2 regions of the Rahnella sp. EDr1-12 genome follow, and region 1 is predicted to be linked to the other one. Evidence: predicted binding sites of a transcription regulator. Region 1 holds the regulator's gene; the other holds the start of a gene.
The links. The regulator PhoB, encoded in region 1, activates phosphate uptake and scavenging genes when phosphate is short. The targets are predictions, from matches to a motif close to CTGTCATAAAACTGNCNNAT.

Region 1 (16,303 bases):
ATGCACCGACATTTCGCCGAGTGCGCGCATGATGATAAAGGCGATGATGCCGCCGACCAGATATGCCAGCAATACGCTGGGCCCTGCCAGTTTGATGGCATCCGCCGATCCATAAAACAGCCCGGTTCCGATGGCTGATCCCAATGCCATAAAGCGAATATGACGCGTTGTCAGACCGCGTTTTAGCTTCGTGCCCGGCGCTTCTGGCTGCCCGGTTGGTTGTTCAGCTGATTCTTGCATGTACCTTAACCCGTCTCTGTATTTTAAAAATCACAATGCCAATTCAAAAAAACACCTGCACCCTGCCAATGAAAAAGCCACGGAAATGGTTTCCGTGGCCTGATTGGCGAACAATTCACTCAACTACTGTGGAACCTTCACCCGATAATTATTGATGCGCCGTGACGCTGCGCGGGCCACTGATTTTGTCATAGATCCCCACCAGTACCAGCATTAATACTGACGGCGGTAACCAGGCAAGACCTTGTGCAGCCAGTGGCAGGTTCGCAGTCCAGGCAGGCATGATATCAGCAAAGGCCGAGGTTTTGATGCCATCAACAATACCGAACACCAGACTGACCAGCATGACCGGCGCCACGATGCGCGTCGTATTATTCCACCAGCGCAGGGTGAAGCTCAAGACCACCAGCGCGATACATGGCGGGTAAATGGCCGTCAGCACCGGAATTGAAATCTGAATCAGATGGCTCAGGCCGAGGTTGGACACCAGCATGGAGAACAGACCCAGAATGAACACCAGTGTTTTATAAGACAGCGGCAGGTACTGAGCAAAGAACTCCGCACAGGCGCAGGTCAGGCCAACCGCCGTCACCATACAGGCGATGAAAATCAGCGCGCCGAGGAAGAAGCTGCCGACGCCACCAAAGGTATGCGCCACATAAGCATGCAGGATCACCGCGCCGTTAGTCGCGCCAGGCACCAGTGATGCACTGTTTTCGCCAAGTTTGAACAGGCTGAGATAGACCAGCACCAGACCTAAACCGGCGATCAACCCTGCCAGAATAGTGTAACGGGTCAGCAACTTAGCATCAGACACACCGCGTGAACGGGCGGCATTAACGATCACAATCCCGAACACCAGCGCTCCCAGCGTATCCATCGTCAGATACCCGTTTACGAAGCCACTTGAGAAGGGAACCGTTTGATAAGCATCGACCGCAGGCATTGTCTGCCCGGCTGGCCACAGCAGTGCTGCAACGCCCAGCGCAGCCAGTGCAACCATTTTCAACGGCGCGAGGAAATGCCCGACGGTATCGAGCAGACGGCCCGGATACAGGGAAATGCCGATCACCAGCGCAAAATAAATCACGCTATAAATCAGCAGAGGCAGCGGGCCGTCACCGGTCATCGGCGCGATCCCCACTTCAAAGGAGACGGTCGCGGTGCGTGGCGTAGCAAACAGCGGGCCCACGGCCAGATAGCAGACGGTGGCCAGCAAAATACCGGCACCACGGCCAATCGGTGAGCTCAGGGCGTCAACACCGCCCCCGACACGCGCCAGGGCAATGACGGTCATCACCGGGAGGCCGACGGCTGTGATCATAAACCCGGCAGCAGCCCACCAGACTTCAGGACCGGCCTGCAGGCCAACCATTGGCGGGAAAATAATATTTCCGGCCCCGACGAATAAAGCGAAGGTCATGAAACCTAACGCCAGAATATCTTTATTTGTTAAACGAGTACTCATGATTGGTGTCGTGTTGCCTGTTCAAATGAATAAAGTGTCCGTTGCTGTCGTCGTGCTGCTCGGTCAGAAGGATGAATGGCGAACAAAGCCAGAGAGCACCAAAATGAAGCCGGAAGGAGCCTAAAACGCCTGATGATATGCAGATGATTACGTTGTTATGCAGGGAGTATCGAGCGACAGCGGGGGCTAAGGTAAACGTTTATAGCGCAGAAAGGCAAGCCGAGATCCAAAAAGCAGAGTCTTCAACCAGATTAATGCTTGAGAGCAGCGATTATCACTAAATACAGCCGCAAACACGCAATATGATATGTATGATTTTTGAACGAAGTAAGCACAAGATATGCCCCGAAAAGGCAAAAAGTGCGTGAAATCACCACGAACGGGCAATTTCACGCACGATATCCAGCAGATTTATGAGGTCAATAAATAACCGGCGACGCCTTTACCAGACGCGCGCAGCGATATCGACGACCAGTTTTAATTTTTCCCACTGCTGGGCTTCGGTCAGGCTGTTGCCCTCTTCTGTCGAGGCGAAACCACACTGCGGGCTGAGGCAAATCTGATTGATATCCAGATACTCAGCCGCTTCTGCAAGACGCGCTTCCACCGTTTTCGCCAGCTCCAGTTCGCCGGATTTTGTGGTGATCAATCCCAGAACCGCCTGCTGATGGCCTTTTTTGATGAAGCGCAGCGGCTCGAAACCACCGGAACGCTCGTTGTCATATTCAAGGAAGAAAGCATCGATGTTCACGCCGCCAAACAGGATCTCCGCGACCGGCTCATAGCCGCCTTCTGAAATCCAGGTGGAGCGGAAGTTGCCACGACAAACATGCAGACCAATCACCAGATCGTCGGGTTTCCCGGCGATGGCTTTATTCAGCACGTCTGCGTAAGTGCGTGCTAACTCTTCCGGAGAATCCCCACGTTCGCGGATTTGCTTCTTCTGATCCTCTGAACACAGGTACGCCCAGACCGTGTCGTCGAGTTGCAGATAACGGCAACCGGCATCGTAAAACGCCCTGATGGCGTCACGGTAAACCTGTGCCAGATCGTCAAAATACGCTTTCAGGTCGGGGTAAACCTCTTTGCTGATGGCGTCACGGCCACCGCGAAAATGCATCACACTCGGACTTGGAATGGTCATTTTTGGCACCGCGTTGCCGCTGATGCTTTTCAGGAAGCGGAAATCTTCCAGCATCGGGTGGGCGCCAAAACCGAGTTTACTCACCACTTTAATGCTGCGTGCTTTCGTTTGTACGCCGTTGAACTGGATCCCCTGCACCGCGTCGTAACCTTCCACGCCGTCCAGCCCTTCGAAGAAATCGAAGTGCCACCACGCCCGGCGGAATTCGCCGTCAGTGACCACTTGCAGACCGGCTTCACGCTGCAAATCCACCACGCGACGAATTTCAGTGTCTTCCACAGCGCGCAGCTGAGCGGCATCAATCTCGCCAGCCTGAAACTGTTTACGCGCTTCTTTAATCGCCAGCGGGCGCAGAAAACTGCCGACAACGTCGGCGCGGAATGGAGGGGTTGTACGTTGCATGCATGACTCCTTTTAGGCACCCCGCGGCGTATGGCGGAATACCAATGATTTACAAAGTAAATAATTGCGTTGCGTTATATATAGACATCTGGATGTCTAAACGTCTTTGATTGGATAGTGTCATGCAGCACGCTTATCAGCAACAGAGGAATCTTCATGGGACGTGAATAAAATTCACGTTAGTGGGAAGAATGTTCATTTAGAGGAAATGTTCATTTGGAAGAGAGTAAGAAAGCCTGAAATCCGCAGATAACAGGCTTGAGAGGGTTAAGGCTTAACGGAAGCTTGCGCACCGGCGTCTTGCGGAACAATCAACCGCGGCGCCAGCGTAAACATAAAGCGGGTGCCGACACCCACTTCGCTCATGACTTCCAGCCTGGCGTTGTGGTGGCTCAGGGCATGTTTGACGATCGCCAGGCCCAGCCCGCTGCCGCCGGTCTGGCGGGAGCGCGCTTTGTCTACGCGATAGAAACGTTCGGTCAGGCGCGGAAGGTGCTGAGGCGCAATACCCGGCCCGTTGTCGCTTATCTGGAACTGCGCGCCGTGCGGCGTTTGCTGCCAGCTGACTTCAATGCGGGTGCCCGCCGGGGTGTGATTCACCGCGTTGTACACCAGATTGGAAACCGCGCTGCGCAGTTGATCTTCGTTGCCAAAGACCTTCAGCTTGTCGTTTATGCGGAATACGACCTCATGCTGGCCGCCGCTCAGCGTCTGCACTTCACGCTCCAGCATGCCGAGCATCACCGGAATATCGACTTTCTCGTGCAAATCCATATTGGCAGAGGCTTCTATTTTCGACAGCGTCAGCAACTGTTTTACCAGCCCGTCCATGCGTCGCGTCTGCTCCTGCATGGTATCCAGCGCTTTGGAACGAAACGGCTCTTCCAGCTTGGCGTCTTCCATCATTTCCAGATAGCCCTGCAAAACGGTCAGCGGCGTACGCAGCTCATGGCTGACGTTAGCGAAGAAGTTGCGTCGCGCGCCCTCGAGCTGACGCATCTGCGTGACATCCCGCGCCACCATCAGTAATTGCCCTTCAGAATAAGGCATCACGCGAAACTCCACGTAATGCTCATTATTCAGCTGAAGATTCAGTGCACGGCTGAAATCACGTGCCTGGATCCAGGCGCGAAACTCCGGGTAGCGCAAAAGATTAAAGATGTGCTGCCCGTTGTCTTCCGGCCAGCGAAAGCCGAGCAGTTCCTGCGCCAGACCGTTACACCAGAAAATATTGCCCTCTTCGGTGGTCAGCACCACCGCATCAGGTAACGATTCTGCACCGCTGCGAAAACGTTTAATTAATTGCCCTAATTCGCGACGACGACGACGGTTACGCATCTGCATCTGGTTCAGCCCGTAGAACAGCGGCTCCCAGCTCCAGCGCCCGTTTGGCGGGGTGATGCTGCGGTCAAGCCACAGCCAATGTGAGAGTTTAAGCTGGTTGTAATAGTTCCAGCCCAGCGCCGCCAGCAGCGACGCAAAGAGAAGCCAGCCAAAATGGCCAACAAAAATGCCGAGAATGATCGCTGGCAGGCAGAAGAGGAAAAATTCGCCGGCCAGCCGTTTCCATGACAAACGTTCTAACACACAGATTCTCCGCTGTGGGGATTAATAACGCGTTGAGAAACGGTATCCCGTGCCACGGACAGTCTGAATCATTCTGTCATGTCCACTGGTTTCCAGCGCTTTACGTAAACGACGAATATGCACGTCCACGGTGCGATCTTCCACATAAACGTTAGTGCCCCAGACGTTATTCAGCAACTGTTCGCGGCTGTAAACACGTTCTGAGTGGGTCATAAAGAAGTGTAATAATTTGAATTCGGTCGGCCCCATGTCGAGCGCCTGCTCGTTGGCCATCACCCGGTGAGAGGAAGGATCCAGGCTCAGCCCCTGCATGTCGATCACTTCTTCCACCGCCATCGGAGAAATGCGGCGCATTACCGCTTTGATGCGGGCAACCAGTTCTTTCGGAGAAAACGGTTTGGTGATGTAATCATCGGCACCCACTTCGAGGCCGCGCACCCGATCTTCTTCTTCACCGCGTGCGGTCAGCATCATCACCGGGATTTCGCGGGTCAGGGCTTCACGTTTAAGGTGCTTAATAAACTGAATACCGGAACCGCCCGGTAACATCCAGTCGAGCAGGATAAGCTCAGGATAAGGCTCGACCAGCTGGGCCACCGCGGAATCAAAATCTTCAGCTTCAACAGCCTGATAGCCATTTTGTTCCAGTACAAAACACACCATTTCACGAATAGGAGCTTCGTCTTCAACCACTAATATACGTCTAGCCATCGTAGGTCCTGCCAATAGGTTAGCGATCTTTTATTTGATTGCGGGCGCCATTATGCGTCAGTTTTGTGACAGATTTATGAATAGAAAGGATGGTTCATTACCCGGCAATTTAACAGCCATCTTGCTGAAATGCGTCCGATTTTCTCAGGACATCGTCCCCCGTCGGCGTTTATACTTTGCGCCATTGTTACCGCACCGCGAACCACAGGGAGTTTCATGCGCCTGATCCACACCTCAGACTGGCATCTTGGCCAGTATTTCTTTACCAAAAGCCGCGCCGCCGAGCACCAGGCCTTTCTGCGCTGGCTGACGGAACAGGTGGAAAATCATCAGGTTGATGCCGTGATCGTGGCCGGTGACATTTTCGATACCGGCTCACCGCCGAGCTATGCCCGCGAACTGTATAACCGCTTCGTGGTGGAATTACAACGCACCGGCTGTCAGCTGATTGTGCTGGCGGGTAATCATGACTCCGTCGCCACGTTAAATGAGTCCCGCGAGCTGCTTTCCTGTCTCAATACCCGGGTGATCGCCACCGTCGGCGAAGATCTGTCTGAGCAAGTGCTGGTGTTAAATCAGCGCAATGGTACGCCGGGAGCCGTACTCTGTGCGATCCCCTTTTTACGCCCGCGCGATTTAATCGCCAGTCAGGCAGGGCAATCCGGCAGCGACAAACAGCTGGCCTTACAGGAAGCCATTGCCGCGCATTATGATGCGCTGTGGCACGCTGCGCAGGCCAAACGCGACCAACTGGGTCTGCCGCTGCCAATCATCGCCACCGGCCATCTGACCACCGTTGGCGTCAGCACCTCTGATTCCGTGCGCGACATCTATATAGGAACTCTCGATGCCTTTCCGGCGCAGGCGTTCCCGCCGGTAGATTACGTGGCGCTCGGACATATCCACCGCGCGCAGTGCGTGGCGAAAACGGAACATATCCGTTACAGCGGTTCCCCTATTCCGCTCAGTTTTGATGAGCTGAGCAAAGCCAAAAGCGTCTATCTGCTGGATTTCGACGGTGCCACGCTCAACGCCATCGACACGCTGGAGATCCCCGTTTTCCAGCCGATGCAAATCATCAAAGGCTCGCTGGCGGAGATTGAACAGCAGCTGGCGCACTTCACCGGAGGCGATGCCACAAAACCGGTCTGGCTGGATATTGAAGTGGCGACGCAGGATTATCTCAGCGACATTCAGCGCCGCATTCAGGCGCTGACCGCCGAACTGCCGGTGGAGGTCGTGTTACTGCGCCGCAGTAAAGAACAACGGATCCACAGCATCGAACAGCAGGAAAAAGAAACCCTCAGCGAGCTGAGCGTCAGCGACGTTTTTGAACGCAGATTGTCGCTGGAAGCGGATACGGATGAACCGCGCCAGACGCGGATGCGCACGCTGTTCGCCCAGGTTGTCGAACAGGTCACCAGCGGTCAGAGCACGGAGGGCAGCGCACAATGAAAATTCTCAGCCTGCGTTTAAAAAACCTGAACTCGCTGGCAGGCGAATGGAAAATTGATTTCACCGCCGAGCCGTTCGCCAGCAACGGTTTATTCGCCATCACCGGCCCGACCGGCGCGGGGAAAACCACCCTGCTCGATGCCATTTGTCTGGCGCTATATCATCAGACGCCACGCCTGAACGTCACGCCAAGTCAGAATGAACTGATGACCCGCCATACCGCCGAGTCACTGGCCGAAGTGGAGTTTGAAGTGAAAGGCATCGGCTATCGCGCATTCTGGAGCCAGCGCCGCGCGAAAAACTCACCGGACGGCAATTTACAGGCGCCAAAAGTCGAGCTGGCCTTGCTGGCCGACGGCAAAATTCTGGCAGATAAAGTGCGCGATAAACTCGATGCCATCGCCGAACTGACCGGACTGGATTTTGGCCGTTTCACCAAATCGATGATGTTGTCGCAGGGCCAGTTCGCGGCGTTTCTGAATGCCGACGCCAACGACCGGGCCGAACTGCTGGAAGAACTCACCGGTACCGAAATCTACGGTCTGCTGTCAGAACGCGTGTTTGAACAGCATAAAGAGGCACGCGTCACCCTGGACGGTTTGCATCAACGCATGGCCGGTATCGAACTGCTTAGCGAAGAACAGCGCCAGGCGCTGGAAACAGAACTGACTGAGCTGAATGCGCAGGAAATCAGCCTCAGCCGGCAGGCGCAGCAGCGCCAGCAGGATCTTAACTGGCTGCAACAGTGGCAGCAGGTGCAGCAAAAACTTCAGCAGTCTCAGCAGCAACTGAGTGCCGCAGAGCAGGAAAATTTGGCTGCCGCGCCGCAATTGCAGCAACTTGCACGCAGCGAACCGGCAGAAAAACTGCGTCCGTTACTCAATGATCGACAGCGTTGTCAGGATGAATCGCAACGTCTTGTGCAGCAACTGGCGCAGCTCACGCAGCATCAGGAACAGCAAATTGCACAGATGACGCCGCTGACTCTGGCGGTGGAACAGGCGCAAACCGCACGCCTGAAACAGGCGGAAGAGCAGCGTCAGACGCAGACGCTGATCGAAGAAAAAATCCTGCCGCTGGATGGCGAAATTATCCAGTGGCGTAAATCACTGGCCGACACGCAACAGTCGGTCAGTGACGTGCAGAAACTGGTCAGTGAGCATAACGCGACGCGGGTGCAAATGACCGCCGAACGTCAGAAACTGGACGAAGAAAGCCGCCAGCATCAGACCCGCCAGACCGCGCTGACCGAGGCGCTGAACGCCGCACAACAGCGTCAGGCTGAGCTGGAAAAACAGCATCCGCTGGCAGCATGGCAGAAACGGCAAACAGAGCTGGCGCAGCTGCGCCCGGTGCGGCAACAGCTGTATTCACTCGCGCAGATTTTCCCGCAGCTGAACCAGCGCGTGCAGCAACAGCAAAAAGATTTGGCGCAATATCAGACGCAGCTGGCCGAAGAGGAACAGCGTCTGGGCGCGATCCGCCTGCAATGTCAGAAACAGCTGGAGCACCTGAACGACGTCAAAGCATTGCATAAACAGGAAATGCTGATCGTCAGCCTCGAAGCTGAACGAGCCAATCTGCAAAGCGGCAAAGCCTGCCCGCTGTGCGGTTCCACATCCCATCCGGCCATTGAACACTATCAGGAGGTTAAACCTTCTGAAACGGCGCAACGCGTCGAGAAAATGCAGCTGGAATTCGATGCGGCAAAGGCCAGCGGCATTGAGCTGGCAGCGAAAATCAAAAGTCTGAAAGAACAGCAAACACGCGTGCAAAACCAGCTGGAGCAGGAAAGTCAGCAACTGAATGCGCATACCGAAAACTGGCAGCGACTCAGCGCGCCGCTGAACCTGACATTCGGATTGCAGGATACCCTGGCCATTCAGCAGTGGCTGACGGAACGCGACGAAGAAGAACAGCAGTCACAGGATCTGATTAACCAGCACGAACAGCTGGCGCGGGCGTTGCAGCAGGCGAAAGATGCCCTGAATGACGCGCTGAACGCGCAGCAGAAAGTGCAGCAGCAAAGCGTGTTGCTGACCGAACGCATTACCCGACTGGAAGAGACGCAGGCAAAAACTCAGCAGGACTTTGCGCGGCTGCAAAAGCTGTTCACTGAAGGCGAGAAATCTCTTTCTGAACTCAATGCCAAACGCCTTGAACTGTTCGGTGATCGCCAGGTGGCGCAGGTTCGCGAGCACTTACATCAGCAACAACAGGCGGCGGAAAAAGCGGTCAGTGACGCACAGGGCGCGCTGCAAAAAGCGCAGGAACTGCGCGATCAGCTGGCCGGTCAGCTGGCGAGTACGCAGCAGCAACAATTGCAGGCTACGGAACAATTGAAGCGGGCGGAACAGGTGTGGCAACAAGCACTGAGCGCCAGCGGATTTGCCGATGAAGCCGCGGTGACACTGGCCCTGCTTGATGACGCACTGCGTCAGCAACTTCAGCAGCGCAAAGAACATCTGCAACAACAGCTGGCGCAGGCGAACGCATTGCTGAGCGATGCCAAAGCACAGCTGGAAAAACATCGCCTTGCCCGCCCTGCCCATCTGAGTGAAACAGAAAACGATCTCGAAGCCCTGACAGCGCAGCAGACGGAACTGGCGCAACAGCTGAAAGCCTTACAGCAACGTCTGGGCGAAATAACCAATAAACTTAACGACGATAAAGCGCGAAGCGGCAACCAACAGGTGCTGATCGCTCAGATTGCGCAGGCACAGCTGACGTGTGACGACTGGGGCTATCTGAATCAGATGATTGGCTCCAGCGACGGCGCGAAATTCCGTAAGTTCGCGCAAGGTCTGACGCTCGATCACCTGGTGTATCTGGCGAACCGTCAGCTGGAAAAACTGCATGGCCGTTATCTGTTGCAGCGCAAAACCAGCGATGCGCTGGAGTTGCAGGTGGTCGATACCTGGCAGGCCGATGCGGTGCGCGATACCCGCACGCTCTCCGGCGGCGAAAGTTTCCTGGTCAGTCTGGCACTGGCGCTGGCGCTCTCCGATCTGGTGAGCGATAAAACCCGTATTGATTCGCTGTTCCTCGACGAAGGTTTCGGCACGCTCGATGCCGACACGCTGGACACTGCGCTCGACGCCCTCGACAGCCTGAATGCCTCAGGTAAAACCATCGGTGTGATAAGCCATGTGGAAGCCATGAAAGATCGCATTCCGGTGCAAATCAAAGTCACCAAAGTGAACGGGCTGGGTGTCAGCCGCCTGAGCAGCGAATTTAAAGTCTGAACGTCAACCCGCAGGCCATCCCGCTAGCAATCTTGCTACCGGTTGCCCTGCGGTGGATCCCCTCTCTGCACATCCGCACAATAATCGCACCGTCACGGTGCGTCACAGTCTGTCAACCTGCTGAATTATCGGTTATTTCCTTCAGGTGACGATCTGGCACGCCCTGTGCTTACTGTTATGTATACAAGTTGCAGTACAAGCTGCACTGCCTGCAAAACAGCCAAGGGGAACGCCGATGAAAAACGACAAACCTGAAAACCTTCCGGTCAATACACAACGCCGCCAGATGATGAAATGGCTGGCGATTACCGGCGGTGTCATGACACTCGGCGGGATGATCCCGACCACCGTTTTCGCAGCCGATGATGATGAAATTCGCATCGGCTACTGGCCTATCGTCGGCGGTTTGCCTCTCTATGTCGCTCTCGAACAAGGGTTCTTCAAAGAGGCCGGTCTGAACGTGAAAGGCGTTAAATTTGCCAGCGCGCAGCAAATTGTTGAAGGGATGATCACCGGCAGGATCCACGGCTGCGCCAACGGTACGGCCACCGGCGCACTCGGGTTGGGGGCGATCACCTCGCCGGATCTGTTCAAAATCATCTGCTCGAATCCGTCCAATCATCAGCTGGTGCTGGATGAATTTCTGGTGCCGCTGAACAGCACCGCGAAAGCAATCAGCGATCTGAAAGGCAAAAAGATCGCCTGCGGTCCGGGGATCCAAAACGTCACCATGGCGAAGATCATTCTGGAGAAAAATGGATTCACCAATCCTTCCGTGATTGAACTGCCGGTCGGGCAACACGCGCCTGCGCTGGCCGCCGGACAAATCGACGGAGTGTATACACTCGAACCGACCGGCACCGTCGGACGCATGAAAAACCTCTCCCGCACGCTGGAAACCGGCGTGATTTCGAAATACGTGCTCGGCAATGCGGACGCCCCGTGGTTTGGCGGCGCGGCGGCGCTGAACTCCAGCTTTATCGCCAGCAAACCTGAAGAGACGAAAAAGTTTATTGCCGCTTATCAGAAAGCGGTGGAATTCATTGCGGCGCATCCTGATAAAGCCCGTGAAAACGTCGCCGGTTACACCAGCATTGAACCTGCGCTGGTGAAAGAAGTGCCGCTGCCGGGCTTCGTGATGTATCCGGGGTTAAAAGGCGAGAATCTGCAATGGTTCCAGAAATTTTATGACGTCTTTACCGAAAGAAAAATCTTCAGCAAACCGGTGGATGTCGCTTCGCTGATCTATCAGGGATAAGGGGAAAAATGATGACATCACCATGGTCTTCAAGATTGTTGCCACTGATCGGCCCTGTCCTGCTGTTTCTGTTCTGGCAACTGGCAGTGAGCGCCAAATGGCTGAATCCGGTACTGCTGCCTTCTCCCGTCGACACGCTGGGCTTTATGTTTCAGTCGTTTTCGGATGTCTCCATGCGCACCGACATCGGCGCGACGCTATACCGCACGCTGGTGGCGTTCGGCTTCGCCGCAGTCATTGGCGTCCCGCTCGGCGTGATTTTGGGCAGTAACGAAAAGGTCTATCGCAGCCTGGAATTTCTGATCGACTTCTTCCGCTCCACGCCCTCATCCGCGCTGATCCCGCTGTTCATGCTGATTTTCGGCATCACGGATGCCAACAAAATCGCCATCGCCGCCTTTGCCGCCGTGCTGGTCATTCTGTTTAACAGCGCCTACGGCGTGATGAACGCCAAGAAAACCCGCCTGATGGCGGCCAGGGTGATGGGAATTTCCCGCTGGCACATTTTCAAAGACATTTTGCTGATGGAAAGCCTGGCCCAGACGTTCGTGGGTCTGCGTACCGGTGTGTCGATTGCGCTGGTGATCGTGATTGTCGCCGAAATGTTTATCGGATCAGAAACCGGCCTCGGCCATCGGATCATTGATGCCCAGCAGGTCTTCAACATCAAAGACATGTATGCCTCGATCCTGATCACCGGTGCGCTGGGCTATTTACTGAATCTGGCCTTTTTACTGATCGAGAAAAAAACTGTCCACTGGAGTAGCAAAGCATGACGCAACCTCTCTCGCTGAACCCCGGTTACAAAGGCCCGCAACTGCCGCAATACGCCACGCGACCGGATACCCATGTGACCATTCGCGGCCTGACCAAAGCCTTTGCCGGACAGCCGCTGTATACCGATCTCAATCTGGACTTGCCGCGCGGAAAAATCGTCTCGATCTTCGGCCCGAACGGCTGTGGTAAATCAACGTTAATGAACATGATTGCCGGGCTGATTCCGGTAGATAAAGGCGACATTCTGTTTGACGGCAAGACGCTGGCGCAGACCACCATCGGCTATGTGTTTCAGAACTACCGCGACGCGCTGTTTCCGTGGATGAGCGCGCGTGCCAACATCGCCTATCCGCTGGTGCGCCACGGCATGAGTAAGGCCGAGGTGAACGCGCGGGTTGAAGAACTGACGCAGATGTTTGATATCCGCTTCGACCTGAAACGCTATCCGTATGAGCTTTCCGGCGGCCAGCAGCAAACCGTGTGCATCATGCGCGCGCTGGCGACACGCCCGGAAGTGATGTTCCTCGACGAGCCTTTTTCGGCGCTGGATTTTGAAATGACGCTGTTTATCCGCGATAAATTGCAGGAAGTGCAGCTGGCAACCGGCGTCACCATGCTGATTGTCTCTCACGATCTGGAAGATGCGGTATTTCTGGCGGATGAAATCTTACTGCTGACGCGACGGCCAACGCAGATTGCGGAAATCGTACCCTTCGATCTTCCCCGCCCGCGCGGTTCAGAAATCATGAGCCACCCAGAGTTTATCCGCGTGAAGGCGCATACGCTGGACGTTTTTAAACGGGAGATGGCGCTTTAACGGGGGAGTGTTGATTAAAATCAGGGGCGCAAATTCTGCGCCCCTGAAAGCTGATGATGGATTACAACGCAAAACGCGACTGCGGCCACAACCAGGCGGCACCGCGCACGCCGCTGGAATCGCCGTGAACGGCCTTGAGGATAGGGGTTTCGCATTCCCCCCCGAATACCCACTGCTTCACCAGCAGAGGAACGGTCTGATACAAACGATCGACGTTACTCATGCCGCCACCGAACACAATCACATCCGGGTCGAGAATATTCACCACGTTGGCCAGCGCTTTTGCCAGACGACGTTCGTAGCGGCCAAGTGCCAGTTCAGCGGTTTCGTCGCCCTGCTCCACCAGCGCAATAATCTCTGCACCTTTGAGACGCTGCCCTGAAAGACGGAAGTAGTCCTCGGCAAAACCGGTACCGGAAACAAACGTCTCGACGCAGCCGGATTTCCCGCAGTAACACGGCACTTCGCGGGCGAACTGGATTTCTTCTTCATCCTGCCACGGCAGCGGATTGTGACCCCATTCGCCTGCATTACCGTTGCCGCCTGCGTGCGCCACGCCGTGCAGCGCCACGCCGGAACCGCAGCCGGTGCCGATGATCACGGCAAACACGGTCTGACGGCCCGCGCCTGCGCCGTCGGTGGCTTCAGACACCGCCAGGCAATTGGCGTCGTTGGCAATATGCACCTCACGGTTAAGCAGCAGCGCCAGATCTTCATCCAGCTGTTGTCCGTTCAGCCACACGGAGTTTGAGTTCTTCACTTTCCCGGTAAACGGAGAAAGCGTGCCGGGAATGCCAAGCCCCACGCTGCCGCGCTGATCGGTGGCTTTCTCGGCGTCCAGCACCAGCCCTTCGATCGCTTTCAGCGTGCGTTCGTAGTCATTTCTCGGCGTATCGACCCGTTTGCGAAACAGCTCTTTACCTTCATCAGATAACGCAATGACTTCTATTTTTGTGCCGCCTAAATCAATGCCAATTCGCACGTGTTGTTCTCCTTTTACACTTTGCAGGGTCAGTTTTTTTGTGTTTATTCAGTTTAGAAGCCAGAGGCGTCTGTCACCAGAATAAGCTGTTATGCAATGTTACAGGGCGCGGTGATTTCTTAACGACGACGGACTCTCAATTGGTTATCATGCCGCCCTGCATTCATTTATTCAGCGTACCACGAGTGCGCCGGAACAGGGATAACGCCATGTTATGGTTTAAGAATTTGTTGGTTTACCGTTTGAGCCGTGAAGTTTCGTTATCTGCTGACGAAATGGAAAAACAGCTCAGCGCTTTCACCTTTACCCCGTGCGGCAGCCAGGACATGGCGAAAACCGGCTGGGTTTCGCCGATGGGTTCTCACGGTGGCGACGCGCTGACTCACGTCAACGGCGGCCAGATCCTGATCTGCGCCCGTAAAGAAGAAAAAATCCTGCCTTCTCCGGTGATCAAACAGGAGTTACAGGCCAAGATCGACCAGCTCGAAGGTGAACAACACCGTAAGCTGAAGAAAACCGAAAAAGATTCCCTCAAAGATGAAGTGCTGCACAGCCTGATGCCACGCGCATTCAGCCGCTACAGCCAGACGTTCATGTGGATCGATACCGTGAACGGCCTGATCATGGTCGATGCCGCCAGCGCCAAAAAAGCCGAAGACATGCTGGCGCTGCTGCGCAAAAGCCTCGGTTCACTGCCAGTCGTGCCATTAACGATGGAAAGCCCGATCGAACTGACGCTGACGGAATGGGTGCGTTCCGGCGACACGCCGGCCGGTTTTACTTTGCAGGACGAAGCCGAGCTGAAAGCGATTCTGGAAGAAGGCGGCGTGATCCGCTGTAAGAAACAGGCGCTGGTCAGCGATGAAATCGCCACCCACATTGAGAACGGCAAACTGGTGACCAAGCTGGCGGTAGACTGGCAGGAACGCATCGCCGTGGTACTGGCCGATGACGGCAGCATCAAGCGTCTGAAATTCAGTGACGTGATCCGTGATCAAAACGAAGATATCGACCGCGAAGATTTCGCAGGCCGCTTTGATGCTGATTTCGTGCTGATGACCGGAGAACTGGCGGCGCTGATTCAGAATCTGATTGAAGCGCTGGGCGGCGAAGCGCAACGCTAACACCACCTGCCAAACGCAGAAAAGGCGCTCATTGGGCGCCTTTTTTACATTTATTGTGTCTGAAGGAATTACTTGGTCAGGTATTTACACAGGTATGAGGTGGTTTCACCGACCTGCAAGTTGAATTCACTTTTGCCCGGAATGTAGAAGGTTTCGCCTGGCTTAAACACCTGCCAGTCCGGAGAGCCAGGGATTAGCACTTTCAGCGAGCCACTGATGACCGTCATTTCTTCCGGTTTTGCTGTGCCAAATGTGTATTCACCGACGGCCATCACGCCAACGCTGGCGGCACCCGTACTTTCGCTGTCAAAACCAATCGATTTTACTTTCCCGTCAAAATACTCATTATTTTTCAACATTGATTGGCCCTTTGCGATAAATTTAAGAGCTTCCATATTAGGGGCAAAAACCCGCTGCTGTCACTGATTATTACAGGTTTATCCGCACCAGACGACACCGCCCGCAAAGCGTCATCACTGATTTGATTTTACGCCTGCACAGTGCCATTGTGGGGAGTCACCTTTCTGCAATCACCGCAGCCCGTCACCGGTTACGCCACCAGTTCTGCCGCCAGTTGCACCATCAGCACATTCGCCAGCAGCACCGGCACATCGAGATGTTGCTCCAGCACTTTAACGTGATGATGGTTGTAGCCGATACAATCGAGCACCACCACTTCCGCGCCCTGCTCAGCAAAGCGTTTGGCCGCTTCCGTCAGTGCCTGATCGTCCGTTAAATACGGGCTGGCTACCGCAAAGCACGGTGGTTTTTCCAGTTTTCGCCATTTGTTGGCCTGCCAGCCAATCTGCGACTCCACCGGCACCACGATTCCTGCGCGATGCGTCCCCACCATCGCACCGATCAACGGAGGGATCATGCGTTCAGGCTCGATCAGCAATGCACTGCTTGCGTGTAACTGACCAAACTCGCCACCGCACAGCAGCAAAATCGTGGTACATCCCTGCGCTTCCAGCTGATCGATTTTTTCCTGCAATCCGCGTTCGGCGTTGGCCGCAGACAGTAAAATCTGCGAACCATCCAGCAAAACGGCGACCAGCACTGCATCGCCCTCTTGCGGCGCATAACGCTGCTC
Region 2 (16,303 bases), on a different contig from region 1:
CAGGCAGTACGTCGTTTTTTTGTGGTTAACCTGCATTATTTTCTGTTAATAGATTAATTTATCTACTATACTTAACAGGTTACACCATTACGCAACAGCGCGTTTTTACTGATAACCGACGGACAGGCGGTTATTGTTTTCTTCGTGACACCCGCTTTGCAGGGTCACGCATGTTTATAAGGAGAAAAATCATCATGGTGTCGTCTCAGGAACATCCCAAAATCAAAACCCGCCATCAGGAATATTCCCTGATTTTTCCCATTGCCGCCCTTATCGTCCTCGTTTTTTGGGGCAACAGCAGTAACTTTGCCTCGGTCGTTGGTATCAATCTCATTGCTCTGGTGGGGATCCTTGCCAGTGCATTCAGCGTAGTGCGTCATGCGGACGTGCTGGCACACCGTCTTGGCGAACCTTATGGCTCGCTCATCCTCAGCCTTTCAGTGGTTATCCTCGAAGTCAGCCTGATTTCTGCCCTGATGGCGACCGGTGATGCCGCTCCCGCGCTGATGCGTGACACCTTATTCTCGATCATCATGATCGTCACTGCCGGCCTGGTGGGCGTTGCCCTGCTGCTGGGCGGTCGTAAATTTGCGACTCAGTACGTTAATCTTGGTGGTATCAAACAATATCTGATGGCGATTTTCCCGCTGGCCGTTATCGTGCTGGTTCTGCCTGCTGCGCTGCCCGGCGGTAACTTCTCCACCACGCAGGCTCTGTTTGTCGCCGTGATTTCCGCCGCCATGTACGGCGTGTTCCTGCTCATTCAGACCAAAACGCATCAGAGCCTGTTTATTTACGAGCACGAAGATGACGATGAAGAAAGCGGCCACGGAAAGCCCTCTTCCAAAAGTAATCTGACGCACACCTTATGGCTTATCGTGCATCTGGTGCTGGTTATCGCCGTCACTAAATTCAATGCCAATCCGCTGGAAAGCCTGCTGACTGAACTGAACGCCCCTGCGCAGTTCACCGGTTTCCTGGTGGCGCTGTTGATCCTCTCCCCTGAAGGGCTGGGCGCGCTGAAAGCGGTGCTGCAAAACCAGGTACAGCGTGCGATGAATTTGTTCTTCGGCTCGGTGCTTGCGACCATTTCCCTGACCGTTCCGGCGGTGACCGTGATTGCCACCCTCACCGGTCAGGACCTGATTTTCGGCCTCGACCCGGCGAACATCGTGGTGATGCTGGCGGTGCTGATCCTGTGTCAGATTTCATTCTCGACCGGACGTACTAATGTCCTGAACGGAACGGCGCATCTGGCCTTATTCTGTGCCTATATGATGATTATTATGCTTTAACCCTGGCAGATAAACGCCATAACAAGAAAGGCCGCTCATCGGAGCGGCCTTTTTATTGTCATCAATTCGGTCATTTATGGGGAATTAATTATGAGTAAGCATTCAGCGTTCTCTGGCACAACTCAGAGCGCACGCAATCCTGTTTACCAAACTTAATGATGCCCACCATTTCGTCTTCTTCGAAACGGGATAATGCATCGCTGAGCCCTGATACTACGCCACGTGGTAAATCACACTGGGTAATATCACCATTCACAATCACCGTCACATTTTCACCCAGTCGGGTCAGGAACATTTTCATCTGACTGGCGGTGACATTCTGCGCTTCATCCAGAATAACCACTGCGTTTTCGAAAGTGCGTCCACGCATGTAAGCAAAAGGCGCAATTTCCACTTTCCCAATTTCCGGCCGCAAACAATATTGCAGGAATGAAGATCCCAGGCGACGTAATAAGATGTCGTAGACCGGGCGGAAATAAGGGGCAAACTTCTCTGAAATATCGCCTGGCAGGAAACCGAGATCTTCATCGGCCTGCAATACCGGACGTGTCACAATAATCCTGTCGATTTCTTTGTGAATTAATGCCTCAGCTGCTTTCGCAGCGCTGATGAATGTTTTGCCGCAACCGGCTTCACCTGTGGCAAAAATTAACTGCTTATTCTCTATGGCTGATAAGTAATGACCTTGAGCTTCGGTACGTGCTTCGATTACGGAGTGGTCGCGTGTATCCCGTGCCATTCCAATCGATTCCAAACCGCCCATCTGTACCAGTGATGTCACAGATTCTTCCTCGCGCTGGCGGTGACTGCGTGAGTCGCTACGAATGACTCGTTTTGCTTCACGGCGAGCTTTGATCACTGCTTTCTGTCTTCCCATAGTGGCACCTTACAGTTTGATTCACTTAACGCTAAGGCGGTTTCCCGCACGGTTATGTTTCACTCACAAATGAGGTTTTGGTCTCCTTTTAGACCAATTGAAGCCAATGAATAACGTGAAGAGGAAAATCGATCCCATTGATTAAGAAATAATCTCCTGGCTGTTTTCTTTTCACGAAGAGGCATTGTCAGTAATGAACTGAATGTCAATAATGACAAACCGCTGACCCGCACAATAAAATTGCCAGAATTAAAGCCAATGCTGTTCGCACCAGTGTGAAAGAGTCTCCCGGATTTAGGAGAAGAAGAGTCAGTTAAAGAACAGGGTTGTTGTTGCGTGGATGAAAACATCAGTGAAGAAAGATAGGAATATGCTGAAAATGCGTGACGAAATAATAAAGAGTCGGAAGCCTTGCCCTCGTTTGCAGTGACGCGACAACAACGAGTGAATGAGTGAAGCCTGTTATTTACTCTCACCAGCCCAAACAAGGACTTTACCATTCGCGCTCCCCGCAGTGTTATTAACGGCATTGGCCGTACACTCAGAAAAACCTTTTACAGTGCTGCTCAAAAACCTATTTACCGTACCACTCAAAAACTATCGCGCTATGATTTCAGTATAATGACACCTGAAATAAATGCGTTACTAAAATGTAAAAAAATTTGTAGTCTTCGTCAACAGGATCTTGAGGATCTTTTTGGGATCCTCCCTCCGGTTATTTTTCCCCGCTGATTTTACTGCATAAGGTAAAGCAGGCGATCGACCCGCTGACGGCGAAAAGAATCGGAATTAAAAAGTCATGATCAACCCGCGTAAACTCCATAATCAGCACCACCGCGGTTAACGGCATTTTCATTGAAGAGGCCAGAAATGCCGCCGCCCCGATAATGGCAAACGCACCGAGCGAGGTGCCGGGCCAGAACATATTCCACACGGCACCCAGAATACAGGCCAGCAGCGCGCCGTTAGACAGCCCCGGCGTCAGCAATCCGCCCTGCGCACCGGCGCGCAGCGTACTCCAGGTGATCACCAGTTTGCCGGCCAGCACCGTTGCCGCCAGCGCCACCGTAATCTGATTATCAAAACTGAGCTGTGCTGGCCCCTTCCCGTTGCCCAGCAATTGCGGCAACCAGCCCGCCAGAATGCCGATGAACGCAAAGTTCAGCAGATTGAAAATAATCAGCCGGGCATCGCGCGGTGCCTGCGCTTTTGCGCGGTTGGTCATGCGCGTAAACCCGTATGCGGCCACGCCAAATACCGGCCCCATCACCACTGACCAGACCATCAGCGAGGGCGTGGTATTCAGTTGCATCAGATGATACTGCGATTCATTGCCAAGCCCGATCCACGCCACCAGCGCCGCAATGGAGGAAGTCGCGATAGCCGGTAACAGCAACCGCCAGCTGAACGCGCCGAGCAACACTTCAAGTACAAACACCGCGCCACCCAGCGGCACGTTATACACCGCCGCCAGCCCGGCGCCTGCCCCGCAGGCAATCATGATCTGCGTTTCACGCACCGTCAGGCTGAACCGCCCGGCCAGCCAGCTGGCAGACACCGCCCCGATCTCGCGCGGCGCGACTTCGCGCCCGAGCGGCGAACCGAGCGCCACGGTAATAATTTGCAGCAACGCATGGAGCGTGGTGCTGACAAGAGGCATACGCGGTTGATCAGATTTCACCGCCGCCGCAATGCTGACCAGCGGCTTGCCCCAGCGGTAAAGCGCCCACCAGCCGAACCCCGCCACGGCGCCACACAAGACCAGCACCGCCAGACGCCGCGAGCGCGTGGCCTCGCTGACACCCTGTAAAAAGCTTTCGTTGCTGATGATAAAGTCGGGGCTGTAGCCAAACGCAAGGTGCTGGATGAAATGCAGCAGCAGCGCCAGCAGCATGCCGCCCAGACCGGCCAGAATGCCGGTACACAAAGTGGCTGCGGTCAGCCGCCATAACGGGCTGGTTTCTGCGGGAGGATTCAATTGGGGCATGTCAGGGTTTCACTGATTCTGTTGATGTTAGATGAACAGATTACACAAACTCAGTTAAACCGCGCATCAGCCAGAGGGCTTTTTCCACAACTAGTTTTTCACAATCGCGTGGTCACAATCGCGTGGTCACAACATACAGCGGGACTCCTCCTTCCGGCAGGAAGGAGGAGCAGGGATTACGCCTCGATCAGCGTTTGTCCGAGATAATGTTTCTCATCCTGCACACCTGGCAGCGTGAAGAAGAAGCCGCCGCCTGTCGGGCGGATATACTCTTCGAGCGGTTCGCCGTTCAGGCGTTTTTGTACCGTGAGAAAGCCTTTTTCCAGATCGTGCTGGAAGCAGACGAACAGCAGACCCATCTCCAGTTGGCCGGAATTGGTGACGCCCAGAGAATAGCTGTATCCACGGCGCAGCATCAGATTATCGTCAGTGGCCTTGGTGCGCGGGTTAGCCAGACGAATGTGCGCATCCAGTGGGATCACCTTCCCTTCCGGATCTTTAGTGTAATCCGGCACGTCGTGCTCTTTTTCCATGCCCAGCGGCGCACCTGTGGCCTTGTGGCGGCCAAAGATGGTCTGCTGCTCCTGCAACGGCGTGCGGTCCCAGAATTCGACGTGGAACGGGATAATCCGGGTGGCCTGATAGCTGCCGCCGACGGTCCAGGCCGGTTCGCCCTGATCGGCAGTAACCCAGATGGCTTTGTCCATCAGCGCCTTGTCTTTACTGTCAGGATTGGCCGTGCCGTCTTTAAAGCCCAGCAGGTTGATCGGCGTTTCTTTGCCCTGGCTGCGCGCAGCGTGGGACGAAATAAACCCGTCGCGGCGCCAGCGCACGCTGAGCAAATCCGGCGTGTATTTGATGATGTCACGCAGCGCATGAACCACGGTATCGCTGTTGTTGGCGCAAATTTGCAGCAGCAAATCGCCGTGGCAAAGTTTGGCATCAAGAGAATCGTTCGGGAAACGCGCCATGCGCTGAAGTTTCAGCGGCTTGTGCGCGGCCAGCCCAAAACGTTCATCGAACAGGGAATCACCGGCGGAGAGCGTCAGGGTGAGATTATCCGGATAAATCTCGCTACCCATGACGCCGGAATCCATCGGCGGGAATTTAGGATCCACAGAAGGCGCGGTGCCACCGGTGGTCAGGAAGCTGAAACGGGTGTCGAGCAGCCGGAACAGACGCTCCAGATCGGCCTTCGTTGTCGCCAGCACATCAAACGCCACCAGCATCATCGACGCCTGTTGTGGCGTCAGAATACCGGCCTGATGTTCACCATAGTAAGGCTGCCTGCCCCAGCGTTCGTCCGGGGACACCGTACCTGGTGTGTACTCTGGTTTTGCACCGGGTGTTTTTTCGGCCTGCACAGTGGATGCGCCGCCCAGGGCAAATGCCCCGCCTAACAATCCCACGCCTTTGAGTAAACTGCGGCGTGAAGAAGAAACGTCATCCTGATTATTGTTTTTATGACTCATTACTCTGCCTCGGAAATTTAAAAGCGCCCTTCCCGGTCAGGGGAAAGGCGCTGAAAAATCAATCTAAACCAAGAACACCACGCAGTTTGGCTAAATCTTCTGCCAGGGTGGTGATTGGCCCTTTCATTGCGTTACGGTCTGCATCAGACAGTTTTTCGTAATTCTCATAACCGTCTTTGGTTTTGTATTTATCCAGCAGCGTATCGACGGTTTTGAAGTTAGCGTCGATTTTATCCAGCAACGGTTTGTCGGCTTTTTCCAGCAACGGACGCAGCAGGTTAACGATTTTCTGAGCGCCATCGAGGTTGGCACGGAAATCCCACAAGTCGGTGCGGCTGTAACGGTCTTCTTCACCGCTGATTTTGCTGGATGCCACTTCTTCGATAAGACCCGCTGCCCCGCCGACCACTTTGCTTGGCGGGAAGGTCAGATCGGTAATGCGTTTTTGCAGATCCACCGTATCGGCGTACAACTTATCGGCAAATTTCTCGGTGCCCTGGGTGGTTTTATCGGCGAAGAGGATTTTCTCCAGACGGTGGAAACCGGTGAAGTTAGGATCTTCCGCTTTTTTCTCGAAATCGTCTTCACGGGCGTCGATGCTGCCATCCAGATCGGAGAACAGTTCGGCGATGGGCTCAATGCGCTCGTAATAAACGCGGGTAGAAGCGTACAGGGATTGCGCTTTTTTCAGGTCGCCCTTTTTAATCGCCTCAGTGAACGCTTTGGTGTGGGAAACCAGTTCACCCACCTGTTGAGTCACATAGACTTTGTATTCCGCAATCGGGCCAACCAGCGCCATGGCGTCCGGTTTGGTGGCGGCCGCTGCGCCTTCTGCGGTCACGGTCAGTTTGCCTTTTGGATTGCTCAGCAGACCGCAGGTCATGTCGTATTCGCCCGGTTCCAGGTTAGCCGTCATTTTCTGGGTGAAACCTGGCGCGATATTTTCGCGCTCTTCCACCACCATCACGCCTTTGAGAATTTCCCATTCCAGACCTTTCTGGCTGGCGTTATGCACGACAAACTGCGTTTTACCGGCAGGCACGGTCAGCGCCATCGGTTCACACTGTTTATCATTAACGGTAATTTTTACCTGACGAACATCAGCAGCCAGCACGTTGGCGCTCAGCGCAAAAGCGGGCAGAGACAACAGTGCAATCTGTAAAGCTTTACGGCGAAACAGCGGGGATGAATAGGACATGTACCACTCCATGACAAACTGTGTGAAGAGACAATTAACGTAAAATCAGCGTTGTGTTTTGTGCCCGGCAGATGCCGCAGCGGCCACAGGCGATTTGCTCTGCGGCATAAAGAACAGGAACAGCGCCGGGATCAGATACAGGAAATACACCGCGACTTCACTGACTGTCGGCGCTTCCTGATACCCGAACATGCCTTCCAGCAAGGTTCCGAATAAAGAGTGCGTGGAGAGCGTCCCGCTCAGGTCAAAGGCGATATCCTGCATACGGTTCCACAACCCTGCTTCGTGAAACGCGCGGATCGCGCCCGCAGCCAGACCGGCGGCGACAAACAGAATAAACAGGCTGGTCCATTTAAAGAATTTCGCCAGATGCAGCTTCACGCCGCCGTAATAGATGAGGAAACCGAGCACGATCGCCGCGCCCAGGCCGAGCAGTGCGCCAATCGGCGCTTCGATACCCACGTCTTGCTGGAACGCAGCCAGCAGGAAGAACACCGATTCCAGCCCTTCGCGCGCCACCGCAAAGAACACCATCGCCACCAGCGCCCAGCCCTGCCCGCGGCTGGAGTTGAGCGCGTTATCAATCGCGCCTTCCAGATGTACTTTGATTGAACGCGACACCTTACGCATCCAGAACACCATGTAGGTCAGAATGCAGACGGCCACAACCGCCACAATGCCTTCGAACAGCTCCTGCTGCTTTTGCGGAAACTCGCCGGTGGTTTCATTGATGAAAATACCCAGCGCCAGACACAATGCTGCCGCCACGATCACGCCAATCCAGACCACGCCGAGCCACTGCCCGCGCTGCGTCCGTTTCAGATAACTGGCGATCAGGCTGACGATAAGCGCGGCTTCCAGCCCTTCGCGGAACATAATGAGAAACGGAACGAACATAGCGGAACTCCCGTAGAACAAATGACTTACAGTTTGTGCAAGCACTCTGTAAAGAAAAGTAAAATCGAAACGATAGTGATTATCATTCCTGGCGAGATAAATACAAGAGGCCGCATGCTGTTTTTTGAGCACGGGAGGGGAAAAGCGCACGAAAAAATATTGCCGGTTGTTTCAGCACCCCGGATACAGGGTGCCGTAAAAGAAAACGGAGCCCTGAAGGCTCCGTGAGGTCACTGTCTGATTCACCGCCCGGGGCGAAAATCAGATGCTGTTGTATTCGGCTTCCGCCGTGTTGAAACGTTCTTCAACCGCTTTTGACGGCTTGCTGCCGGTCAGGCTGACAATCCAGATAGCCAGCGAGGCGAAGATAAAGCCGGGGATGATTTCATACAGCTCGGCCCAGCCGTACTGCTTCCACAAAATCACGGTAGCCGCACCGACCACCATCCCGGCCAGCGCGCCGTTGCGGGTCATGCGTTTCCACATCACCGAGATCAGGATAACGGGGCCGAATGCCGCACCAAAGCCTGCCCAGGCGTAACTCACCAGACCCAGCACGCGGTTTTCAGGGTTTGCCGCCAGCGCAATCGCCACCAGCGCCACCACCAGAACCATCAGACGACCAATCCACACCAGCTCACGCTGGCTCGCGCCCTTGCGCAGAAACGCTTTATACAGGTCTTCGGTGATAGCACTGGAGCACACCAGCAACTGACAGCTCAGCGTACTCATCACCGCAGCCAGGATCGCGGACAGTAAAACACCGGCAATCCACGGATTGAACAGCAGTTTCGCCAGTTCGATAAACACGCGCTCACCGTTTTGCGTCACGTTCCCCGCTTGGCCCGGATTATTGCTGAAGTACGCAATGCCGAAGAAGCCGACCGCGATGGTGCCCGCCAGACACAGAATCATCCACGTCATGCTGATGCGGCGCGCGCTGCGAATGGTACGGTGAGAATCCGCCGCCATGAAACGCGCCAGAATGTGCGGCTGGCCGAAATAGCCCAGCCCCCAGCCCAGCAGCGACAGGATAGCCACCAGATTCATGTTCTTGAACATGTCGGTGTATTGCGGGTTTTTAGCCTGAATGACCATCATTGAGGTATCAATACCGCCAACCGCGAGGATGACGATCACCGGCGTCAGGATCAGTGCAAAAATCATCAGACTGGCCTGCACGGTGTCCGTCCAGCTGACGGCCAGAAAGCCCCCGATAAAGGTATAAATGATAGTTGCAGCCGCCCCCGCCCACAACGCGGTCTGGTAGGTCATGCCGAAGGTACTTTCAAACAAACGCGCACCGGCCACAATGCCGGAGGCGCAATAGATGGTGAAAAAGACCAGGATCACCACCGCCGAGATAATGCGCAGCAGTTTGCTGGAATCTTCAAAACGATGGGTAAAGTAATCCGGCAGGGTCAGCGCGTTATTGTTGGCTTCGGTATGCACACGTAAACGCCCTGCCACCAGTTTCCAGTTCAGATACGCGCCGATGGTCAGGCCGATGGCAATCCAGCTTTCGGAAATGCCGGAAATAAAAATCGCCCCCGGCAACCCCATCAGCAGCCAGCCGCTCATGTCCGACGCCCCGGCGGAAAGCGCGGTCACCACGCTGCCTAAACTGCGGCCACCCAGAATATAATCATCAAAGTTTTTGGTCCGTAAATACGCGATGAGTCCAATCAAAATCATCCCGAAAATATAAACACAAAACGTCACCAGCATCGGTGTGTTCATTGTCATTGTTTTCTCCACTTCTTGTTATTTGTCGTGCTTATGAGCGATGCATATTCCATGCAGGCCGGCACCTGTCTGTCCTGACGCGGCAATAAACGCGGTCAAGCTCATGCCGGGGCGAGATGATGGCTGAAACCCGTAAAGGATGCAGCATTACTCTCCATATTTTTTCTTTTTACAGGTGGGTAATCAGGTTTTTATTCAAATTTCCTGTCGGGCGGATACTGGTTTAGCACACCATTGAATTCAAGATAATTAACAAATCAGATACACAAACTTCACGCTCCATCACACTTATTCTGATAACCGGTTGCACGTTACAGACGCAAAGGTTGCACCCTCCACAGCATCACGAAGGAACCCGCACAGCGGCCTCTGTGAGGTCAGCGCGGTTGTTAAGATGTTAAAAATGCCAGCCAAATCACATCAGGCAGACTTCCTGCGTGAATGAGGTTGCACAAGGTTGCAACATAGAAGATATTGCTTGCCATAAACATAATGAAATCACCTGAACCTCTTTATATGGAGTATTGGCGCATGGGTATGACGACGATGGGCGTGAAGCTGGACGAAGGCACGCGCGACAGGCTTAAAGTGGCCGCACAGCAAATTGACCGCACGCCGCACTGGCTGATCAAACAGGCGATCTTTTCCTATCTTGAACGGCTGGAAAATGGCGACGCGCTGCCGGAAATCCCCGCGCTGAACGGCGCTGCGGCTGAAAACGCCGACGATACCCCGCCGCTGACGGTTCAGGAATCACATCAGCCCTTCCTCGATTTTGCCGAGCAGATCCAGCCGCAGTCCGTCAGCCGTTCAGCAATCACCGCCGCCTATCGCCGCCCTGAGCCGGAAGCCGTTTCCATGCTGCTCGAACAGGCGCGTTTACCTGCGCCGCTTCATGACGCAGCGCAGAAACTGGCTGCCGACATCGCCACCAAACTGCGTAACCAGAAGAGCGCCAATGGCCGTGCCGGTATGGTGCAAAGCCTGTTGCAGGAGTTCTCACTTTCCTCGCAGGAAGGCGTGGCGCTGATGTGTCTGGCGGAAGCCCTGCTGCGCATTCCCGATAAACCGACGCGCGATGCGCTGATCCGCGACAAAATCAGCAACGGTAACTGGCACTCTCACCTGGGCCGCAGCCCGTCGCTGTTCGTCAACGCCGCCACCTGGGGTCTGCTGTTCACCGGCAAACTGGTGGCCACGCACAACGAGACCAGCCTGTCTAAATCTCTCAGCCGCATTATCGGTAAAGGCGGCGAGCCGCTGATCCGTAAAGGCGTGGACATGGCCATGCGCCTGATGGGCGAACAGTTCGTGACCGGCGAAACCATTGCCGAAGCGCTGGCCAATGCCCGCAAGCACGAAGACAAAGGTTTCCGTTATTCCTACGACATGCTGGGTGAAGCCGCGCTGACAGAAAAAGACGCGCAGGCCTATTTGCAGTCTTACCAGCAGGCGATCCACGCGATCGGTAAAGCCTCCAATGGCCGTGGCATTTATGAAGGCCCCGGCATTTCCATCAAACTTTCCGCCCTGCACCCGCGCTACAGCCGTGCGCAGTACGAACGCGTCATGGAAGAACTTTACCCCCGCCTGCTGTCGCTGACCTTGCTGGCCCGCAGCTACGACATCGGCATTAACGTCGATGCCGAAGAGGCCGATCGTCTGGAAATCTCTCTCGATTTGCTGGAAAAACTCTGCTTTGAGCCGGAACTGGCGGGCTGGAACGGCATCGGTTTTGTGATCCAGGCTTATCAGAAACGCTGTCCGATGGTGATCGACTACCTGACCAGCCTGGCGCAGCGCAGCCGTCGCCGCCTGATGATCCGTCTGGTAAAAGGCGCGTACTGGGACAGTGAAATCAAGCGCGCCCAAATGGACGGGCTGGACGATTATCCGGTCTACACCCGCAAGGTTTACACCGACGTCTCTTATCTGGCCTGTGCCCGTAAACTGCTGGCCGTGCCGAACCTGATTTATCCGCAGTTCGCCACCCACAATGCCCACACCGTCGCTGCCATTTATCAGCTGGCCGGTAACAACTATTATCCGGGTCAGTACGAATTCCAGTGCCTGCACGGCATGGGCGAACCGCTGTACGAGCAGGTTGTCGGTAAAATTGCCGAAGGAAAACTCAACCGCCCTTGCCGCATCTATGCCCCGGTCGGCACCCACGAAACGCTGCTCGCCTATCTGGTTCGCCGCCTGCTGGAAAACGGCGCCAACACCTCTTTTGTCAACCGCATCGCCGATGCCACGCTGCCAATCGACGAACTGATCGCCGATCCGGTTCTGGCCGTTGAAGCGCTGGCCGCCACGGAAGGACAGGTCGGATTGCCGCACCCGCGCATCGCCCTGCCACGCAATTTGTACGGCGATAAACGCGTCAACTCTGCCGGGCTGGATATGTCCAGCGAGCATCGTCTGGCCTCGCTGTCCAGCGCCCTGTTGCAAAGCGCCAGCCATACGGTCACCGCGCAGCCGATGATCGATGCGCCCACTGACGACGGCGAATTTTTGCCGGTCATCAACCCGTCTGAACATACCGACATCGTCGGGCACGTACGTGAAGCCACAGAAGCGGAAATCAGCCGTGCGCTGGACGCCTCCGCCACGGCTGGCGCCATCTGGTTTGCGACACCTCCCGAAGAGCGCGCCGCAATCCTGCAACGCGGTGCAGAATTGATGGAAGCGCAGTTGCAAAGTCTGCTTGGCGTGCTGGTGCGCGAGGCCGGAAAAACCTTTAATAACGCCATCGCCGAAGTGCGCGAAGCGGTGGATTTCCTGCACTACTATGCCGGTCAGATCCGCGAAGATTTCACCAACGACACGCACCGTCCGCTCGGCCCGGTGGTGTGTATCAGCCCGTGGAACTTCCCGCTGGCGATTTTCACCGGCCAGATCGCGGCCGCACTGGCCGCAGGCAACAGCGTGCTGGCAAAACCGGCGGAGCAAACGCCTCTGATTGCGGCGCTTGCCGTCGGTATTCTGCACGAAGCCGGGGTTCCGGCCGGGGTACTTCAACTGCTGCCGGGCAAAGGCGAAACCGTCGGTGCGCAACTGGTCAATGACGAACGCGTTCGCGGCGTGCTGTTCACCGGCTCCACCGACGTGGCGGGTATTTTGCAACGCAACATTGCAGGAAGACTCGATCCGCAGGGGCGTCCGACGCCGCTTATCGCCGAAACCGGCGGCCTGAATGCGATGATTGTCGATTCCTCCGCCCTGACCGAGCAGGTCGTGATGGACGTGGTGGCCTCCGCCTTTGACAGCGCCGGTCAGCGTTGTTCTGCTCTGCGCGTGCTCTGCATTCAGGATGACGTGGCCGAGCACACCCTGCAGATGCTGCGCGGTGCCATGGCCGAATGCCGCATGGGCAATCCGGAACGCCTGTCTACCGATATCGGGCCGGTGATTGACGCCGATGCCAAAGCTGGTATTGAAAAACATATCGATTCCATGCGCGCCAAAGGCCGCACGGTGTATCAGGCCACGCAGGAATTCGCCGCTGACCAGCAGGAATGGAACCGCGGTACCTTTGTAAAACCGACGCTTATCGAGCTGGAAAGCTTTGATGAGATGAAGAAAGAGATCTTCGGCCCGGTGCTGCACGTGGTGCGTTATGCCCGTCAGGATCTGGATAAGCTGATCGGTCAGATTAATGCCGCCGGTTACGGCCTGACGCTGGGCATTCACACCCGCATCGACGAAACCATCCACCGTGTGACCCAGCAGGCGCACGTCGGCAACATGTACGTGAACCGCAACATGGTTGGCGCCGTGGTTGGTGTACAGCCGTTTGGCGGCGAAGGCTTGTCCGGCACCGGCCCGAAAGCGGGCGGCCCGCTCTATCTTTATCGCCTGCTCAGCAGCCGTCCGCCATTTGCCGTGCAACAAACCTTGCTGCGTCAGGATCGCGATCTGCCGCTGGACACGTCCGTGCGCGACGCGCTGCTTGCACCGCACCGCGCGTTGCAGCAGTGGGCAACCCGCAGCCAGCAACCGGCCGCCTTTATCGACGTCTGCACGCGCTTCGCCGAAAGCAGCCAGGGCGGCACATTGCGCACCCTGCCGGGGCCAACGGGCGAACGCAACACCTACGCCCTGTTACCCCGCGAACGTATTCTGGCACTGGCCGATAATCAGGCCGACGCCCTGCTCCAGCTTGCCGCCATCACCGCGACCGGTTGCCGGATCCTGTGGCCGGAAGCGCCGTTACAGCGCGAACTGTTCAGCCAGTTACCCGGGGCGGTACAGGAACGCGTGGACTTCGCACAAGACTGGCAAAACGATGCGCCGGTCTTCGATGCGGTCATCTACCACGGCGACGCCGACCAGCTGCGGGAACTGTGTCAGATTATCGCCAACCGCCCTGGCGCCATTGTGTCAGTGCAGGGCTTTGCGCGCGGCGATGACAATGTGTTGCTGGAGCGCCTGCTTCACGAGCGCTCATTGAGTGTGAACACCGCCGCGGCGGGAGGAAATGCGAGTCTGATGACCATCGGGTGAGGGTTGATATCAGTGGCCGCCGCAATGGCGGCCTTTAACCCTGACCGAAACAGTGTCGGTTGCTCAATTGCAGTGTTCGCTTAACGCGTTGTGCCGACACCGCCAGAGAGGGAGGAAAGTGCCTCCCTCTTTGATCTCCCGAGTTTTTTTTCAGACATGCTTTATCGCGGAAGCGATGTACGCGCTCTGAGACTCCCCCATGTAAGGCAATCCCCGACACGTAGCCCGCAAGCCACAACATCTGTCTCCTCTGTCATAAATCCGTCATCCCTCTGACTTACCCTGCCAGTAACAAAATAAATCAAACTGTGTATTTGTATTTCTTCCGCTTTATAAAAAGGAGTTTTGACAATGCAACAACCTGTATCTCTGCTCGCCCGCGCCATCGCTGCCGCCCTGCTGCTTTCCGCTTCTGCCGGGTCTTTCGCTGATGAAAACACCGTTCTGACCGACCGTGCGGCAAAAGGCGTCCTGACCGAACAAGGTGGCGCACGCCGTCTCAGCGGTGATCAGACGGCCGCGCTGAAAGCCTCGCTTTCTGACAAAACGGTCAAAAACGTTATTTTGCTGATCGGCGACGGCATGAGTGATTCTGAAATCACCTCGGCGCGAAATTACGCGGAAGGCGCAGGCGGTTATTTCAAAGGCATCGACGCCCTGCCGCTGACCGGCCAGTACACCCATTATTCTCTCGATAAGAAAACGCAAAAACCTGACTACGTCACCGACTCTGCCGCTTCAGCCACCGCCTGGTCCACCGGCGTGAAAAGCTATAACGGCGCGATTGGCGTGGATGTAAACGGTAAGGATCACCAGACAATCCTTGAAATTGCGAAAGCCGCCGGAAAAGCCACCGGCAACGTGTCGACCGCCGAATTACAGGACGCCACCCCGGCCGCACAAATCGCCCACGTCACCTCCCGTAAATGTTACGGTCCGCAAGAAACCACTGAGAAATGCGCCACTAACGCGCTGGAAAACGGTGGCCGTGGCTCCATCACCGAACAGTTATTGCAGACGCGCGCCGATGTGACGCTGGGTGGCGGCAGAAAATCCTTCAGTCAGCTGGCCAAAGCCGGTGATTTCCAGGGCAAATCCTTGAAAGATCAGGCACTGGCGCAAGGTTATGTGTGGGTGGAAAACGCCGGTGAGCTCAGCGCGGTAACGCAAGCCGACCAGAAAAAACCGGTTCTCGGCCTGTTCTCCGAAGGCAACATGCCGGTACGCTGGCAGGGTCCGAAAGCCTCGTATCACGGCAACATTGATAAACCTGCCGTCACCTGCGAAGCCAACCCGCAGCGAACTGCGGATATCCCGACGCTTGCCGCCATGACTGAAAAAGCCATCGATCTGCTGAAAACCAATGAAAAGGGTTTCTTCCTGCAGGTTGAAGGCGCATCGATTGATAAACAGGATCACGCCGCGAACCCGTGCGGACAGTTTGGTGAAACCGTTGATTTAGACGAAGCCGTGCAAAAAGCGCTGGAATTCGCCCGTCAGGACGGCAACACGCTGGTTATCGTCACCGCCGACCACGCGCATTCCAGCCAGATCATCGAAACCGACGCCAAAGCGCCGGGTCTGACACAAACGCTGACCACGAAAGATGGCGCACCGATGACCATCAGTTACGGCAACTCAGAAGACGATTCCCAGGGCCACACCGGCACGCAACTGCGCGTTGCCGCGTTCGGTCCACACGCAGGGAATGTGGTGGGTCTGACCGATCAGACTGATCTTTTCTTCACCATGAAGGGAGCAATGGGGATTCAATGAGGGTAGAACGGTAAGGGTTAGGGGCGCGGGCTGAGTTTCAACGTCAAGACCGTGGGTTGCCACCCACACCGGCCTTAAGGGGGGCTTATCGCCGCCCCCCTTAAGAATCCCAGGCTCTTTTCACTGCGCGCTGCCGCTCGCTGGCTATATTCCAGCGGCTCCGGTTATTGCCGCAAACTCCGCCGCTACGCGGTCCTCTCATTTCAGGTTCGAACCCGCTCGGAAAAACACCCTCGCGGTTTCTCACCGTTCATTCGACGTCGTTTTGAGCGCGGCCAAAGGCTATGTAAAGCAAAACCAAACACATTTCCTTTGATTTTGAAATGCCAGTGGCCGTACAGAAAATCACGCCGGAGGGAGTGGCACCGTTTTCGACTTTTTAATTCAAAACTTAAGTCTCTATGATCTTTTGAATGACATAGCCAGTGGCCGCGCTCAAAAATCACGCCGGAGGGAGCGGTGGAAAACCGCGCGTCTGTTTGCGCGGGTTGTAACCCGAGCGGAGGGCACCGCGAAGCGGCGGGATTTTGCGGCAATAGGAGGAGTGTC

Region 2: phoA (alkaline phosphatase) is a predicted target of PhoB. The motif match lies at 14,229-14,248, and genes of this name have one in related genera.

The regions. Positions count from the first base shown of each region.
Region 1 covers NZ_JBLZNY010000001.1:1,288,534-1,304,836, forward strand. The annotation lists gene proY (proline-specific permease ProY) at 1-240, opposite strand, end outside; gene brnQ (branched-chain amino acid transport system II carrier protein) at 389-1,708, opposite strand; gene ACO0U8_RS06085 (cobalamin-independent methionine synthase II family protein) at 2,151-3,254, opposite strand; gene phoR (phosphate regulon sensor histidine kinase PhoR) at 3,522-4,841, opposite strand; gene phoB (phosphate response regulator transcription factor PhoB) at 4,863-5,552, opposite strand; gene sbcD (exonuclease subunit SbcD) at 5,769-7,007, shown strand; gene sbcC (exonuclease subunit SbcC) at 7,004-10,252, shown strand; gene ACO0U8_RS06110 (ABC transporter substrate-binding protein) at 10,488-11,510, shown strand; gene ACO0U8_RS06115 (ABC transporter permease) at 11,522-12,286, shown strand; gene ACO0U8_RS06120 (ABC transporter ATP-binding protein) at 12,283-13,104, shown strand; gene mak (fructokinase) at 13,166-14,086, opposite strand; gene rdgC (recombination-associated protein RdgC) at 14,296-15,210, shown strand; gene ppnP (pyrimidine/purine nucleoside phosphorylase) at 15,279-15,569, opposite strand; gene ACO0U8_RS06140 (AroM family protein) at 15,761-16,303, opposite strand, start outside.
Region 2 covers NZ_JBLZNY010000006.1:88,196-104,498, reverse strand. The annotation lists gene chaA (sodium-potassium/proton antiporter ChaA) at 195-1,295, shown strand; gene phoH (phosphate starvation-inducible protein PhoH) at 1,384-2,172, opposite strand; gene ACO0U8_RS20100 (chloride channel protein) at 2,888-4,159, opposite strand; gene efeB (iron uptake transporter deferrochelatase/peroxidase subunit) at 4,336-5,631, opposite strand; gene efeO (iron uptake system protein EfeO) at 5,690-6,829, opposite strand; gene efeU (iron uptake transporter permease EfeU) at 6,875-7,726, opposite strand; gene putP (sodium/proline symporter PutP) at 7,988-9,472, opposite strand; gene putA (trifunctional transcriptional regulator/proline dehydrogenase/L-glutamate gamma-semialdehyde dehydrogenase) at 10,004-13,978, shown strand; gene phoA (alkaline phosphatase) at 14,330-15,754, shown strand.